One region of the Variovorax sp. PEI5 genome, then DNA from elsewhere that is predicted to be linked to it. Evidence: riboswitches for the same ligand, from Rfam matches in the RefSeq annotation. Region 1 holds a riboswitch; the other holds the start of a gene.

Evidence for each region. Region 1 has a riboswitch for S-adenosylhomocysteine ahead of metH (methionine synthase). Riboswitches for the same ligand answer to the same signal wherever they lie in the genome.
Region 2: it holds a riboswitch for S-adenosylhomocysteine, as region 1 does, so the genes downstream of both, ahcY (adenosylhomocysteinase) here and metH (methionine synthase) in region 1, are expected to answer to the same signal.

The regions. Positions count from the first base shown of each region.
Region 1 is NZ_CM155257.1:2,825,076-2,832,027, forward strand. Features, by position in the region: gene AC1MLT_RS13060 (ABC transporter permease) at 1-51, shown strand, start outside; gene AC1MLT_RS13065 (ABC transporter substrate-binding protein) at 116-1,162, shown strand; gene AC1MLT_RS13070 (amidohydrolase family protein) at 1,159-2,679, shown strand; gene AC1MLT_RS13075 (DUF3830 family protein) at 2,738-3,163, shown strand; S-adenosyl-L-homocysteine riboswitch at 3,210-3,291, shown strand; gene metH (methionine synthase) at 3,374-6,088, shown strand; gene AC1MLT_RS13085 (gamma-glutamyl-gamma-aminobutyrate hydrolase family protein) at 6,117-6,952, opposite strand, start outside.
Region 2 is NZ_CM155257.1:2,222,778-2,229,729, forward strand. Features, by position in the region: gene AC1MLT_RS10280 (septal ring lytic transglycosylase RlpA family protein) at 1-575, opposite strand, end outside; gene metF (methylenetetrahydrofolate reductase [NAD(P)H]) at 572-1,405, opposite strand; gene AC1MLT_RS10290 (TlyA family RNA methyltransferase) at 1,383-2,201, opposite strand; gene ahcY (adenosylhomocysteinase) at 2,314-3,789, opposite strand; S-adenosyl-L-homocysteine riboswitch at 3,874-3,940, opposite strand; gene AC1MLT_RS10300 (hypothetical protein) at 4,097-4,828, shown strand; gene AC1MLT_RS10305 (hypothetical protein) at 4,869-5,312, shown strand; gene AC1MLT_RS10310 (peptide chain release factor 3) at 5,414-6,952, shown strand, end outside.

The DNA of each region.
Region 1 (6,952 bases):
CAGCGCGTGACCGGCTGGTCGCAGCGCAAGACCGACCTGGCGATGGGCTGACGCCGTGACGATCTCCCCCACGACTTCCCTGATCCCTTGCTCGACCTCCTCGCGAAGAACCGCCATGCACCATCGTCTCTCCCGCCGGGCCGCGGCCCTCACCGTCACACTCGCCGCGCTGGCCACGCTCGGCGTCGTCCCCGCCGCCGCGCAGGCGCCCACGCCGATCAGGTTCGTGCTCGACTGGAAGCTCCAGGGCATCCACGCCTGGTACTACCTGGCCGAGGACAAGGGCTACTTCGCGCAGGAGAAGCTGGCCGTCGCCATCGACCAGGGCGATGGCTCCTCGGCCGTCGTGACCAAGATCATGGCCGGCGCCTACCAGGCCGGCGTCGGCGACGTCAACGCCATCGTGCAGAACGCCTCGGCCAAGCCCGGCGCGGCGCCGGTGATGGTCTACATGCTCTACAACCGAGCGCCGTTCGCGCTGATCGCCAAGGCCGGCGGCCCGATCCGAACGCTCAAGGACCTCGAGGGCCGCACGCTGGGCACGCCCGCCGGCGGCGCCGCCGCGCGCATGTTCCCGGTGATGGCGGCGCGCGCGGGCATCGACGCGCAGAAGGTCAAGTGGACCAACGTGGCGCCCAACCTGCAGGAGCAGCTGCTGCTCAAGGACCACGTCGATGGCGCGGCGGTGTTCTCGGTCACCAGCTACATGAACCTGGTCGCGCAGGGCGTCGACCCCGACAAGGACATCCGCTGGTTCCATTACGCCGACCACGGCGTGGAGCTCTATGGCAACGGCGTGATGGTCTCGCAGCAGCTCGCGCGCGACAACCCGCAGGCCGTCGCCGGCCTGGTGCGCGCCATCAACAAGGCGGTGCGCGACACCGTGGCCGATCCCGACGCGGCCATCGCGGCCCTCATGAAGCGCGAACCGCTGCTCAACCAGGCGATCGAGAAGCGCCGGCTGACGTACGCGCTCAAGACCGTCATGCTGACGCCCGAGGTCGCCGCCGACGGCCTGGGCGATGTCGCCGACGCCCGCTTCGCGCGCTCGTTCCTGCAGCTGCAGCAGGCCTTCGAGATGCCGCGCGTGCCGACCGCCGCCGAGGTGTTCGACCGCCGCTTCCTGCCCCCCGTCGCCGAGCGCCGGATGGCGATGAAATGACCGCGCCCGCCGCGACCACAGCGATCGCCGCCGACATCGACTGCGCCTGGGCCCTGGCCGATCCCGGGGCCGAGCCGGCCCGCGCCGACGTGCGCATCCGCATCGCGCCGGACGGGCGCATCGCCACGCTCGACGCGCTCGGCCATGCCGCGACCGGGCGTCGCCTGCTGGCGCTGCCCGCGCTGGCCAACGCGCACGACCACGCGCGCACCTTCCGCAGCGCCACGCTCGGTGCCTTCGGCCAGCCGCTGGAGGGCTGGCTGCCGTTCCTGGGCGTGGTGCCGGGCATGGATCCGTACCTGTGCGCGGCCACGTCCTTCGCGCGTTCGGCGCGCCATGGCGTGACGCACCTGATGGTCCATTACACGCGCGTGCAGGGCGGCATGCCCTATGTCGACGAGGCCCGCGCCGTGGCCCGCGCGGCAGGCGACGTCGGCGTGCGCATCGGCTTCGCGGTGTCGATGCGCGACCGCCACGGCATCGGCTACGCGGACGACGCGGCCGTGCTGGCGGCGCTCAGGCCGGGCATCCGCGACGCCGTGGCCAAGCGGCTGGCGGCACCGCCGGTCGCGCCGGCCGCGCAGCTCGCGCTCGTGGACGAGGTCTGCGCCATGGTGGCGGAAGAGGGCCATGCCCACCACGTCACCGTCCAGTACGGGCCGACGGCGGTGCAATGGTGCAGCACGCCGCTGCTCGAAGCCATCGCGCGGGCCTCGGCCGACACCGGGCGGCCCGTGCACATGCACCTGCTGGAGACGCGCTACCAGCGCGACTGGGCCGATGCCGCGCATCCCGGGGGCGTCGTCCGCTTCCTCGACGACATCGGCCTGCTGAGCCCGCGCCTCACGCTGGCGCACTGCACCTGGGCGCGGCCGGACGAACTGGCGCTGTTGGCCGAACGCGGCGTCACGCTGGCGGTCAACACCAGTTCCAACCTGGGTCTGAAGTCCGGCATCGCGCCGCTGCCGGAGATGCTGCGGCAGGGCTGCCGCGTCGCCATGGGGCTCGACGGCCTGGCCCTCGACGAGGACGACGACGCGCTGCGCGAGCTGCGGCTGGCCTTCGCGCTGCATCGCGGCTGGGGCTACGACACCACGATGACGCCGCGCCAGCTGTGGGCCTTCGGCGCCGGTCACGGGCCGCGCAGCGTGGCCGGAGCGGCCGCGCGCGGGCAGGGCCGCATCGCGCCCGGCGAGCCGGCGGACATCGTGCTGCTGGACTGGGACGCGCTCGACGACGATGCCCTGTTCGCCGACACCGACCCGCTGGACCTGCTGCTGGCACGCGCCCACGGCGCGCACATCGCGCGGGTGCTGGCCGGCGGGCGCGCGATCGTCGAGCATGGCCGGGTGCTGGGCATCGACGAGCCGGCCCTGAAGGCCGAGCTGCTGGCGCGCACCCGCCACGCCCTGGCCGCCGATCCGGCCCACGCCGCCTGGCGCGAGGATGTCCGGGCGCTGGCCGACGACCTGGCGCCGTTCTATCGTCGTGGCCTGTTCGGCGGCTGCTGCGGCTGAACCCCGTCGCCCCGTCCTCCGTCCTTCCCGACCGACCTTTTTCCTCTCCATCGACCCCATGACCCGACTCAAGATCACCGCCGGCGGCCTCGAATTCATCGCCCTGACCCATCCCGACGCGCCGCGCACCGTGGCGGCGTTCCTCTCGCTGCTGCCCTACCGCCAGCAGTTGATCCACGTGCGCTGGAGCGGCGAGGGCTGCTGGGTGCCGCTGGGCGAGTTCAGGCTGGAGGCCGACGGCGCGCCGGTCGGCTTCGAGAACCACACCAGCCACCCGTCGGTGGGCGACATCCTGTTCTATCCGGGCGGCTACAGCGAGACCGAGATCATCCTGGCCTATGGCGCCTGCAGCTTCTCCAGCAAGATGGGCCAGCTCGCCGGCAACCATTTCCTCACCATCGTCGAGGGGCGCGAGCAGCTGCGCGCGCTCGGCGAGCGGGTGCTGTGGCAGGGCGCCCAGGACGTGCTGTTCGAACTCGCCTGACCGGCCCCACGGCGCGTCGGCCGGGCCGATGCGCCTAAAATCGCGCCTCCCCGAGGAGCGTTGCAGCGGAGCGCGTCGCGCCCCGCCAGGCTCGGGCGTGTTCCCCCCTGCAACGACGCTCGCCTGAACCTCCGCGAACCAGGTGAGTCCATGCCGTCGTCCTCCAGCCCCGCCACTTCCGCCGCCACATCCACCGCCGCCGTCCCGGCGATGAAGCTGTCGGGTCTCGAACCCGTGCAGATCGGCGAGGGAACCTTGTTCGTCAACATCGGCGAGCGCACCAACGTCACCGGCTCCAAGGCCTTCGCGCGCATGATCCTGAACGGCCAGTTCGAGGAGGCCCTGGCCGTCGCGCGCCAGCAGGTGGAGAACGGGGCCCAGGTGATCGACATCAACATGGACGAGGCCATGCTCGACAGCAAGGCCGCGATGGTGCGCTTCCTGAACCTGATCGCCTCGGAGCCCGACATCGCGCGCGTGCCGATCATGGTGGACAGCTCCAAGTGGGAGGTCATCGAGGCCGGCCTGCGCTGCATCCAGGGCAAGGGCATCGTCAACTCGATCAGCATGAAGGAGGGCGAGGACCAGTTCCGCCACCAGGCGCGGCTGCTGCGCCGCTATGGCGCCGCGGCGGTCGTGATGGCCTTCGACGAGAAGGGCCAGGCCGACACCTACGAGCGCAAGGTCGAGATCTGCGAGCGCGCCTATCGCATCCTGGTCGACGAGATCGGCTTCCCGGCCGAGGACATCATCTTCGACCCCAACATCTTCGCCGTCGCCACCGGCATCGAGGAGCACGACAACTATGCGGTCGACTTCATCGAGGCCACGCGCTGGATCAAGCAGAACCTGCCCGGCGCCAAGGTCTCGGGCGGCGTCAGCAACGTCAGCTTCAGCTTTCGTGGCAACGATCCCGTGCGCGAGGCGATCCACACCGTGTTCCTGTATCACGCCATCAAGGCCGGCATGGACATGGGCATCGTCAACGCCGGCATGGTGGGCGTCTACGACGACCTGGAGCCGGTGCTGCGCGAGCGGGTCGAGGACGTCATCCTCAACCGCCGAGCCGATGCCGGCGAGCGCCTGGTCGAGGTGGCCGAGACCGCCAAGAGCGGTGCCAAGGACGAGAGCCGGCGCAACGACTGGCGCGGCACGCCCGAGGCGCCGGTGAGCGTGGGCGACCGGCTCAGCCACGCGCTGGTCCATGGCATCACCGAGTTCATCGTCGAGGACACCGAGGAGGCGTATCGCGGCATCCTGGCCGGGGGCGGGCGTCCGCTGCACGTCATCGAGGGCCCGCTCATGGACGGCATGAACGTGGTGGGCGACCTGTTCGGCGCCGGCAAGATGTTCCTGCCCCAGGTGGTGAAGTCGGCCCGGGTCATGAAGCAGGCCGTGGCCCACCTGCTGCCCTACATCGAGGAGGAGAAGCTGCGCGACGAGGCCGCCGGCCGCGACGTGCGCACCAAGGGCAAGATCGTCATCGCCACCGTCAAGGGCGACGTCCACGACATCGGCAAGAACATCGTCACGGTGGTCCTGCAGTGCAACAACTTCGAGGTCGTGAACATGGGCGTGATGGTGCCCTGCCACGAGATCCTGGCGCGCGCCAAGGTCGAGGGGGCGGACATCGTCGGCCTCTCCGGCCTCATCACGCCGAGCCTGGAGGAGATGCAGTACGTCGCCGGCGAGATGCAGCGCGACGACCATTTCCGCATCAGGAAGATCCCGCTGATGATCGGCGGCGCCACCACCAGCCGGGTGCACACGGCCGTCAAGATCGCGCCGCACTACGAGGGCCCGGTGGTCTACGTGCCCGACGCCTCGCGCAGCGTCAGCGTGGCGCAGTCGCTGCTTTCCGACCAGGCCGCGAAGTACATCGACGAGCTCAACGTCGACTACGACAAGGTGCGCCTGCAGCACGCGAACAAGAAGCAGACGCCGCTGTGGCCGCTGGCCAAGGCGCGCGCCAACCGCACGCCGATCGACTGGAGCGGCTATGTCCCGCCGGTGCCGAAGTTCATCGGCCGGCGCGTCTTCCGCAACTTCGACCTCACCGAGCTGGCCAAGTACATCGACTGGGGCCCGTTCTTCCAGACCTGGGACCTGGCCGGGCCGTTCCCGGCCATCCTGAAGGACGAGGTGGTCGGCACCGAGGCCGTGCGCGTCTACGCCGACGGCCAGCGCATGCTCAAGCGCCTGATCGAGGGCCGCTGGCTCAGCGCCAGCGGCGTCGTCGGCTTCTGGCCGGCCAACAGCGTCGACGACGACGACATCGCGCTCTACACCGACGAGACGCGCAACGAGGTCGCGCTGACCTGGCACGGCCTGCGCCAGCAGACCGAGAAGCCGGTTATCGAAGGCGTGCCGCGCCCGAGCCGCTGCCTGGCCGACTTCGTGGCGCCGCGCTCGAGCGGACTGAAGGACTACGTGGGCATGTTCGCCGTCACGGCGGGCCTGGGCGTGGAGAAGAAGGAGAAGTACTTCGTCGACGATCTCGACGACTACTCGGCCATCATGCTCAAGGCACTGGCCGACCGGCTGGCCGAGGCCTTCGCCGAGGCCCTGCACCATCGCGTGCGCACCGACCTCTGGGGCTATGCCGCCGGCGAGGGCCTGAGCAACGAGGAGATGATCGCCGAGAAGTACCGCGGCATCCGTCCGGCGCCGGGCTATCCGGCCTGTCCCGACCACAGCGTCAAGCGCGCCATGTTCGATCTCATGGGCTGCGCCGACATCGGCATGACCCTGACCGAGAGCCTGGCCATGACGCCGGCGGCCAGCGTCAGCGGCTTCTTCCTGGCGCATCCCGACTCGACGTACTTCAATGTCGGCAAGATCGGCCACGACCAGCTGGCCGACCAGGCTGCGCGCCGCCATCAGCCGGAGTCGGAGCTGGAGCGCCTGCTGGCGCCCAACCTGTAGCCAGGCCAGGCCAGCCGGGGCCGGCGCCTCAGCGGCGCCGCAGCAGCAGCGCCTGGCGCAGCATGCGGGCGGCGCGGTCGCGGATCTTGCCCGGCATCAGGCGATGCGGTCGCGCGGGCTGCGCCTGCGCGCTGCGGCAGGCGCCCAGGAAGTCGTCGAGGATCGCGGTGTCGTCCACCGTGCTCACGGTGCTGCCGGGGCGGTGGAACTCCGGATGCCACTGCGTCGCGGCGATGTAGCCGCCGCCGGTGCGACCGGCGACGCGGCGGATCGCCTCGGGCACGCGGTCGGGATAGCTCCAGGCCTCGACCTCGAAGCCCGGCGCCAGATCCTTGATGCCCTGGTGATGGATGCTGTTGACGCGGGCATGCGCCACGCCGGGATAGAGCCTCGACAGCCGGGTGCCCTCGACCAGTTCGATGTCGTGGAAGTTCTGGTCGTAGCTCACCGGATCGCGATGGCGCAGCGCGTTGGGATGCTGCGTCTCGATGTCCTGGAACAGCGTGCCGCCGAAGGCCACGTTGATGAGCTGCAGGCCCCGGCAGACGCCGAAGATCGGCTTGCCGGCCTGCTCGAACGCCTCCACCAGCGCCAGGTCGTAGAGGTCGCGGATGCGGTCGCCGATCCACGCCTCGCGCAATGGCACCTCGCCATAGCTGCCGGGCCAGACGTCGGCGCCGCCGTGCATGACGACGCCGTCGAGCCATTCGGCGTAGTGCGAGAGCTTGGTGTCGCCGCGCGCGGTGGCGCCGGTCGGGCAGGGCACCATCACGACCATCGCGCCGGCGGACATCAGCCAGTGCGCGATCGACTGCTCGACATACTGCAGCGTCTTGTTGGTGAACAGCGGGCGGGACGGATCGG
Region 2 (6,952 bases), 600 kb from region 1:
CGGCTCAGGTCGATGACGCGACCGGGGCCGAACGGCCCGCGATCGTTGACGCGCACCAGCACTTCGCGACCATTGGTGAGACTGCGCACGCACACCGCCGTGCCGAAGGGCAGGGTGCGATGCGCGGCCGTGAAGGCCGACATGTCGAAACGCTCGCCATTGGCCGTGCGGCGCTGGTGGAACTGGATGCCGTACCAGGAAGCGCCCCCGCGCTGGAAGAACTCGCCCGAGGGCCGGTCGCCCGGAATGCCATCGTCGCCACCGGCGAACGGATCGTCGTTGCCGGCTGTGGACAGGTCGTAATTGACGGTCGCCACCGTGGAACGCGGTGGCGCACCCGAGGGCACGCTGATGCCCCGCAACAGGGGTCGCAGACCGGTGCCCGACGATGGCGCCGTCGCCGTCGCCGTCGCCGTGATCGGGCCGGCCGGCAAGGCGACCGCCCCGTCCCCGGCCATGGGATCGGGCGTGGCGCTGCAGCCGTCGAGCAGGAGCAGCGCGGCGACCGCGCACGCGACGCCGGCCGCGGCGCGGGCGGCGCGTCGCCGCAGGCGACCCGCCGCCGTCATGCTCATGTGCCCCAGCCGAGCCGATCGAGCACGGCCAATGGCGCGGCGGCCTGGTTCATCGTGTAGAAATGCAGCGAGGGCGCCCCGCCGTCGCGCAGGCGCTCGCACAGCGCGGCCACGACGTCGAGGCCGAACGACTTGATGGATTCGACGTCGTCGCCGAAGCCGTTCAGGCGCAGCCGGATCCAGCGCGGGATCTCGGCGCCGCAGGCATCCGAGAAGCGCATCAGCTGGGTCGAGCTGGTGATGGGCATCACGCCCGGCACGATCGGGATGTCGACCCCCAGGCGCCGCGCATCGTCGACGAAGCGGAAATACGCCTCGGCGCTGAAGAAGTACTGCGTGATCGCCGAATCGGCGCCGGCGCGCGCCTTGGTCGCGAAGGCCTGCAGGTCGGCCTCCGGGGAACGCGCCTGCGGATGGATCTCGGGGTAGCAGGCGACCTCGATGTGGAAGTCGCGTCCGGTCTCTTCGCGGATGAAGGTCACCAGATCGCTCGCGTAGTGGAATTCGCCGCCGATGCCATAGCCGCTGGGCAGGTCGCCGCGCAATGCCACCAGGCGGCGCACGCCCATCGCATGCAGTTCGGCCAGCTGGGCGCGCACCGTGGCGCGCGTGGCGCCGATGCACGAGAAGTGGCTCGCCGCGGGGATGCCCTCCTCGACGATCTCGCGCACGGCGGCGAAGGTGCCTTCGTGCGTCGAGCCGCCGGCGCCATAGGTCACCGAGCAGAACTCGGGCCGCGTGGCGTAGAGCTGCCGGCGCACGGCGCGCAGCTTGGCGGCACCCTCGGGCGTCTTGGTCGGGAAGAATTCAAAGCTCAGGGGAATGCGCATGCGCGGCTCCTGGGTCGGGAACGCCGTCGTCGCGCCCGGTGGCGGACACGGCGTGGATGAAGAACTCGCGGTTGCCGTCGCCGCCGGCGATCGGACTGTCGAACCAGCGCGCGACGCGCAGGCCGAGCGCGGCGCAGGCCTCGCGCAGACGCGCCTCGACCACCGCGTAGAGCGCCGCGTCGCGCACGATGCCGCCCTTGCCGACCTGTCCCGGCTGCAGCTCGAACTGGGGCTTGACCAGCATCAGCAGGTCGCCACCGGGCGCGAGGAAGGGCACGACGGCGGGCAGCACCAGCGTCTGCGAGATGAACGACAGGTCGCCCACCACGAGGTCGAACTCGGCGCGTTCGTCCTCCGGCAGATCGGCACGCGTCAGGGCGCGCGCATTGACGCGCTCGATGGCCGTGACGCGCTCGTCCTCGCGGATGCGCGCATGCAGCTGGCCGTGGCCGACGTCGATGCCCACCACATGGGCCGCGCCGTGCTGCAGCAGGCAGTCGGTGAAGCCACCGGTCGACTGCCCGATGTCCAGGCAGTGGCGGCCGCGCGCGTCGATGCCGGCGGTGGCCAGCGCGCCTTCGAGCTTCAGCCCGCCGCGCGAGACGAAACGCGACTCGGCCGCGTCGGCCAGGTCGAGTTCGGCCGTCTCGGGGATGTCGTCGCGGTTCTTGCCGACCGGGCGCCAGGCATCGGTGCTGCCGGCGTCGCGCCAGCGAAGTCCGCCGGCGATCAGCCGCACGGCCTGCGACCGCGACGCCGCCAGTCCACGCTCCACCAACAGTTGATCAGCGCGCATGACAGCTCCTGCCAGCAACACCGCGGAACGGGTTCCGCCCGGCCGCCGGTGTCGCCCCCGGCAGGGGGTTGGCGAAGCGACACGCAGTGCGCGAAGACTGGGGGCGAGCCATTCAGTACCTGTAGGTGTCCGCCTTGTACGGGCCGGCCTTGTCCACGCCGATGTAGGCGGCCTGGGCATCGCTGAGTTCGGTCAGCATCGCGCCGACCTTCTTCAGGTGCAGGCGTGCGACCTTCTCGTCGAGGTGCTTGGGCAGCACGTAGACCTTGCCGGACTCGTAGGCATCGGGCTTGGTGAACAGCTCGATCTGCGCGATCGTCTGGTTGGCGAAGGACGACGACATCACGAAGCTCGGATGGCCGGTGCCGCAGCCCAGGTTCACCAGGCGGCCCTTGGCCAGCAGGATGATGCGCTTGCCGTCGGGGAACTCGACATGGTCGACCTGCGGCTTGATCTCCTCCCACTGGTACTTCTCGATCGACGCGATGTCGATCTCGTTGTCGAAGTGGCCGATGTTGCAGACGATGGCCTGGTCCTTCATGGCGACCATGTGCTCGTGGCGGATGACGTCGCGGTTGCCGGTGGTGGTGACGAAGATGTCGGCCTTGTCGGCGGCGTACTCCATGGTCACGACCTTGTAGCCTTCCATGGCGGCCTGCAGGGCGTTGATGGGGTCGATCTCGGTCACCCAGACCTGGGCCGAGAGGGCGCGCAGCGCCTGCGCCGAGCCCTTGCCCACGTCGCCGTAGCCGGCCACGACGGCCACCTTGCCGGCGATCATCACGTCGGTCGCGCGCTTGATGCCATCGACCAGCGATTCGCGGCAGCCATAGAGGTTGTCGAACTTGCTCTTGGTGACGGAGTCGTTGACGTTGATGGCGCGGAACTTCAGCAGGCCCTTGGCCGACATGTCGTTCAGGCGGTGCACGCCGGTGGTGGTCTCCTCGGTCACGCCGATGATCTCGGCCGACTTGCGGCTGTACCAGGTCGGGTCCTCGGCCAGCTTCTTGCGGATGGCGGCATACAGGATGCGTTCCTCCTCGCTCGAATGCGTGTCGATGAGCGACAGGTCCTGCTCGGCGCGCTGGCCCAGGTGCATGAGCAGCGTGGCGTCGCCGCCATCGTCCAGGATCATGTTGGGGCCTTCGCCCGGCGTGCCCTCGGCACCGAAGTCGAAGATGCGGTGGGTGTAGTCCCAGTAGTCCTCCAGCGACTCGCCCTTGATGGCGAACACCGGCGTGCCGGCCGCGGCGATGGCGGCGGCGGCGTGGTCCTGCGTCGAGAAGATGTTGCAGGAGGCCCAGCGCACCTGGGCACCGAGCGCCTGCAGCGTCTCGATGAGCACCGCCGTCTGGATGGTCATGTGCAGCGAACCGGTGATGCGCGCGCCCTTGAGCGGCTGCGCGGCCGAGAATTCCTCGCGGATGGCCATCAGGCCGGGCATCTCGGTCTCGGCGATGCGGATCTCCTTGCGGCCCCAGGCGGCGAGCGAGATGTCGGTGATGGCCTGGTCGGCGGCCCGGGCGGACGCGGCCGCGGTGGGCAGCACGGGGGAGACGGAAGACGGGGATTCGAGAACGGCGCTCATGAGGAAGACACTCCAAGGCTGATTGCGGATGCCGCTGGATCGAGGGATGTGCGTCTGACGGAGACGGAACTCACCGCGATGGACAGCGGATGAGCGTGGTTGCGATGTGTTCCGAGCCTCACGCCTGATGGCGCTGCAACGCTCCTCGGAGGCGGAATTTTAGCCCAGCACCGGTTTCGCCCTGCCCCGGACCGGCTCGAATCCCTGCATGGGCGACGGTCGCGACGCTCCTAGAGTCGCATCCGACACGCGTTCCGGGGCCATCGCGGCACCCGGCGCGGTCGAATCTTCGACAAGGCCTTCCACCATGACGCGCAAGCACACCACCGCCCTCCTCCGCCCGCTGTTCCGTTCGTTCGCCGCCGCCCCGCTCGCCGCGGCCGGCCTCGTGGCCAGCCTGCTGGTCCTGCCGCAGGCGGCCTGGAGCCAGCCCGCCCGACCGGCCGTCCCCATGGGCGCGATGCCCGCGCCCCCGGCGCCCCCGACCCCGGCGACGCCCACGGTGCGCGTGCGCGGCACGGTCGTCTATGTCGATGCCACCCGGCTGATCGTCAAGGATCGCGGCGGCGAGGTCGTGAGCATGGCGCGGGCGGCCGACCTGCCGGTCTCGGAGGTCTATCCGATCCGGCTGGCCGACATCAAGCAGGGTAGCTATGTCGGCACCGCCGCCATGCCGCAGCCCGACGGCACGCAGCGCGCGCTCGAGGTGCTGGTGTTCCCGGCCGAGGCGCGCGGCACCGGCGAGGGGCATTTCCCCTGGGACCTGGAACCCCGCAGCACCATGACCAACGCCACCGTCGCCGATCTCGCGGCGGCACCGGCTTCGGGCCGTGGCGGTCAGCAGCTGCGCCTGGCCTACAAGGGCGGCGAGAAGACCGTGATCGTGCCGCGCGACGTGCCGGTCGTGACCTTCCGGCCCGCGACCGACGCGCTGCTGACGCCCGGCGCGCGGGTGCTGGTCAATGCGCAGGAACGCAACGGCCAGCCGACCGCCGTGCGCGTGCTGGCCGGCCGCAACGGCTTCGTGCCGCCGATGTGAGAACCGTGGAGGCGGCCCCGGCGACGCGAGAATCAGGGCCATGACGCTGACCGACACGCTCCACATCGCCACGCCCAATCCCGATGGCTCCATCACGCCGCCGCCCAGCGCGGACGAGTTGCGCCAGGCGCTCGAGGCGCGCAACGCGCAGCTGATGGACCGGCTCGGCCAGCTGGAGGAGATCCTGGCCCGGCCGCTCGACCAGATCCTGGCCGAACGCGACCGCTTCAAGGAGGCCGCGGCCGCCTGGGACTCCTTCGGCGCGATGTGGATGCTGTCGCAGCGCGCCATGAAGCGTGTCGCGCTGGACCTCGCCGCGCAACAGGGCGTCGACGAGGCCGAGGTGGTGGCGCGCGCGCTCGACTTCGCCAACGACGTGCTCAATGGCGACGGCGTCGACCTCGGCGGCACCATCGCCGAGGCGCAGCTGGCGCACATCGCGCGCCACCGGCCGTTCCTGCGCAAGCAGTTCCGGCGCGGCTGAGCCGGCACGCCCTGAGGGACAATAGCGGCCATCGCGGCCTCCCGCCCGCCTCCGCCGCCGGCGTCGTGCCGGCCGCCCCCTCCCCCCTTGAATCCTGCCCGATGTCGAACGACAAATTCCTCGAAGAAACCAAGCGTCGCCGCACCTTCGCGATCATCTCCCACCCCGACGCCGGCAAGACCACGCTGACGGAGAAGCTGCTGCTGTTCTCGGGCGCGATCCAGATCGCCGGCTCGGTCAAGGCCCGCAAGGCGACGCGCCACGCCACCTCCGACTGGATGGAGATCGAGAAGCAGCGTGGCATCTCGGTGGCCTCGTCGGTGATGCAGATGCTCTATCGCGAGCACGTCATCAACCTGCTGGACACGCCCGGCCACAAGGACTTTTCCGAGGACACCTACCGCGTGCTGACGGCGGTCGATTCGGCCCTGATGGTGATCGACGCGGCCAACGGCGTGGAAGCGCAGACGCGGCGCCTGATCGAGGTCTGCCGCCAGCGCGACACGCCCATCATCACCTTCGTCAACAAGATGGACCGCGAGGTCCGCGAGCCGCTGGACATCCTCGACGAGATCGAGCGCGAGCTGGGCATGCCCTGCGTGCCGATGACCTGGCCGGTGGGCCAGGGCAAGAGCTTCGGCGGCATCATGAACCTGCGCACGCAGACCATGACGGTGTTCGACTCGGGCAAGGAGCGCCTGCCGCAGGAATTCGAGACCATCGCGCTGGACGACCGCGCCGAGCTCATCCGGCGCTTCGGCGCCGAGTTCGAGAATGCCGAGCAGAGCATGGAGCTGGCCGCCGGCGCCTCGCCGGCCTGGGACCGCGAGGCCTTCCTGGCCGGCCGCCAGACACCGGTGTTCTTCGGCTCCGGCGTCAACAACTTCGGCGTCATGGAGGTGCTCGACGCCCTGGTCGACCTCGCGCCCCCGCCACAGTCGCGCACCAGCACCACGCTGGTCAACCGCCAGCCGGTGGTCAAGGAGATCAGGCCGGAGGACAAGGACTTCGCCGGCGTCGTCTTCAAGGTGCAGGCCAACATGGACCCGGCGCACCGCGACCGCATCGCCTTCGTGCGCATGGCCTCGGGCCGCTACACGCCGGGCATGAAGCTCAAGGTGCAGCGCACGGCCAAGGAACTGCGTCCGACCAGCGTCGTGACCTTCATGAGCCAGCGCCGCGAGGCGGTGGAGGAAGCCTTCGCCGGCGACATCGTGGGCTTCACCACGCACGGTGGCGTGCAGCTGGGCGACACCATCACCGACGGCGCCAACCTGATGTTCACCGGCCTGCCGTTCTTCGCGCCGGAACTCTTCATGACCGTGATCCTGAAGAACCCGCTGCGCACCAAGCAGCTGCAGCAGGGCCTGGCGCAGCTCGGCGAGGAAGGCGCGATCCAGGTGTTCCGCCCCGAGATCGGCGGGCCGATGCTGCTGGGCGCGGTCGGCCAGCTGCAGTTCGAGGTCGTGCAGCACCGCCTGAAGGGCGAGTACGACTGCGACGTGCGGCTCGAGGGCTGCCAGTACACCGGCGCGCGCTGGATCACCGCCGACACGCCGGCCGAACTGCGCGAGTTCGTCAACGCCTATCCGGCGCGCATGGCGCTGGATGCGGCCAATACGCTGGCCTACCTGTGCACC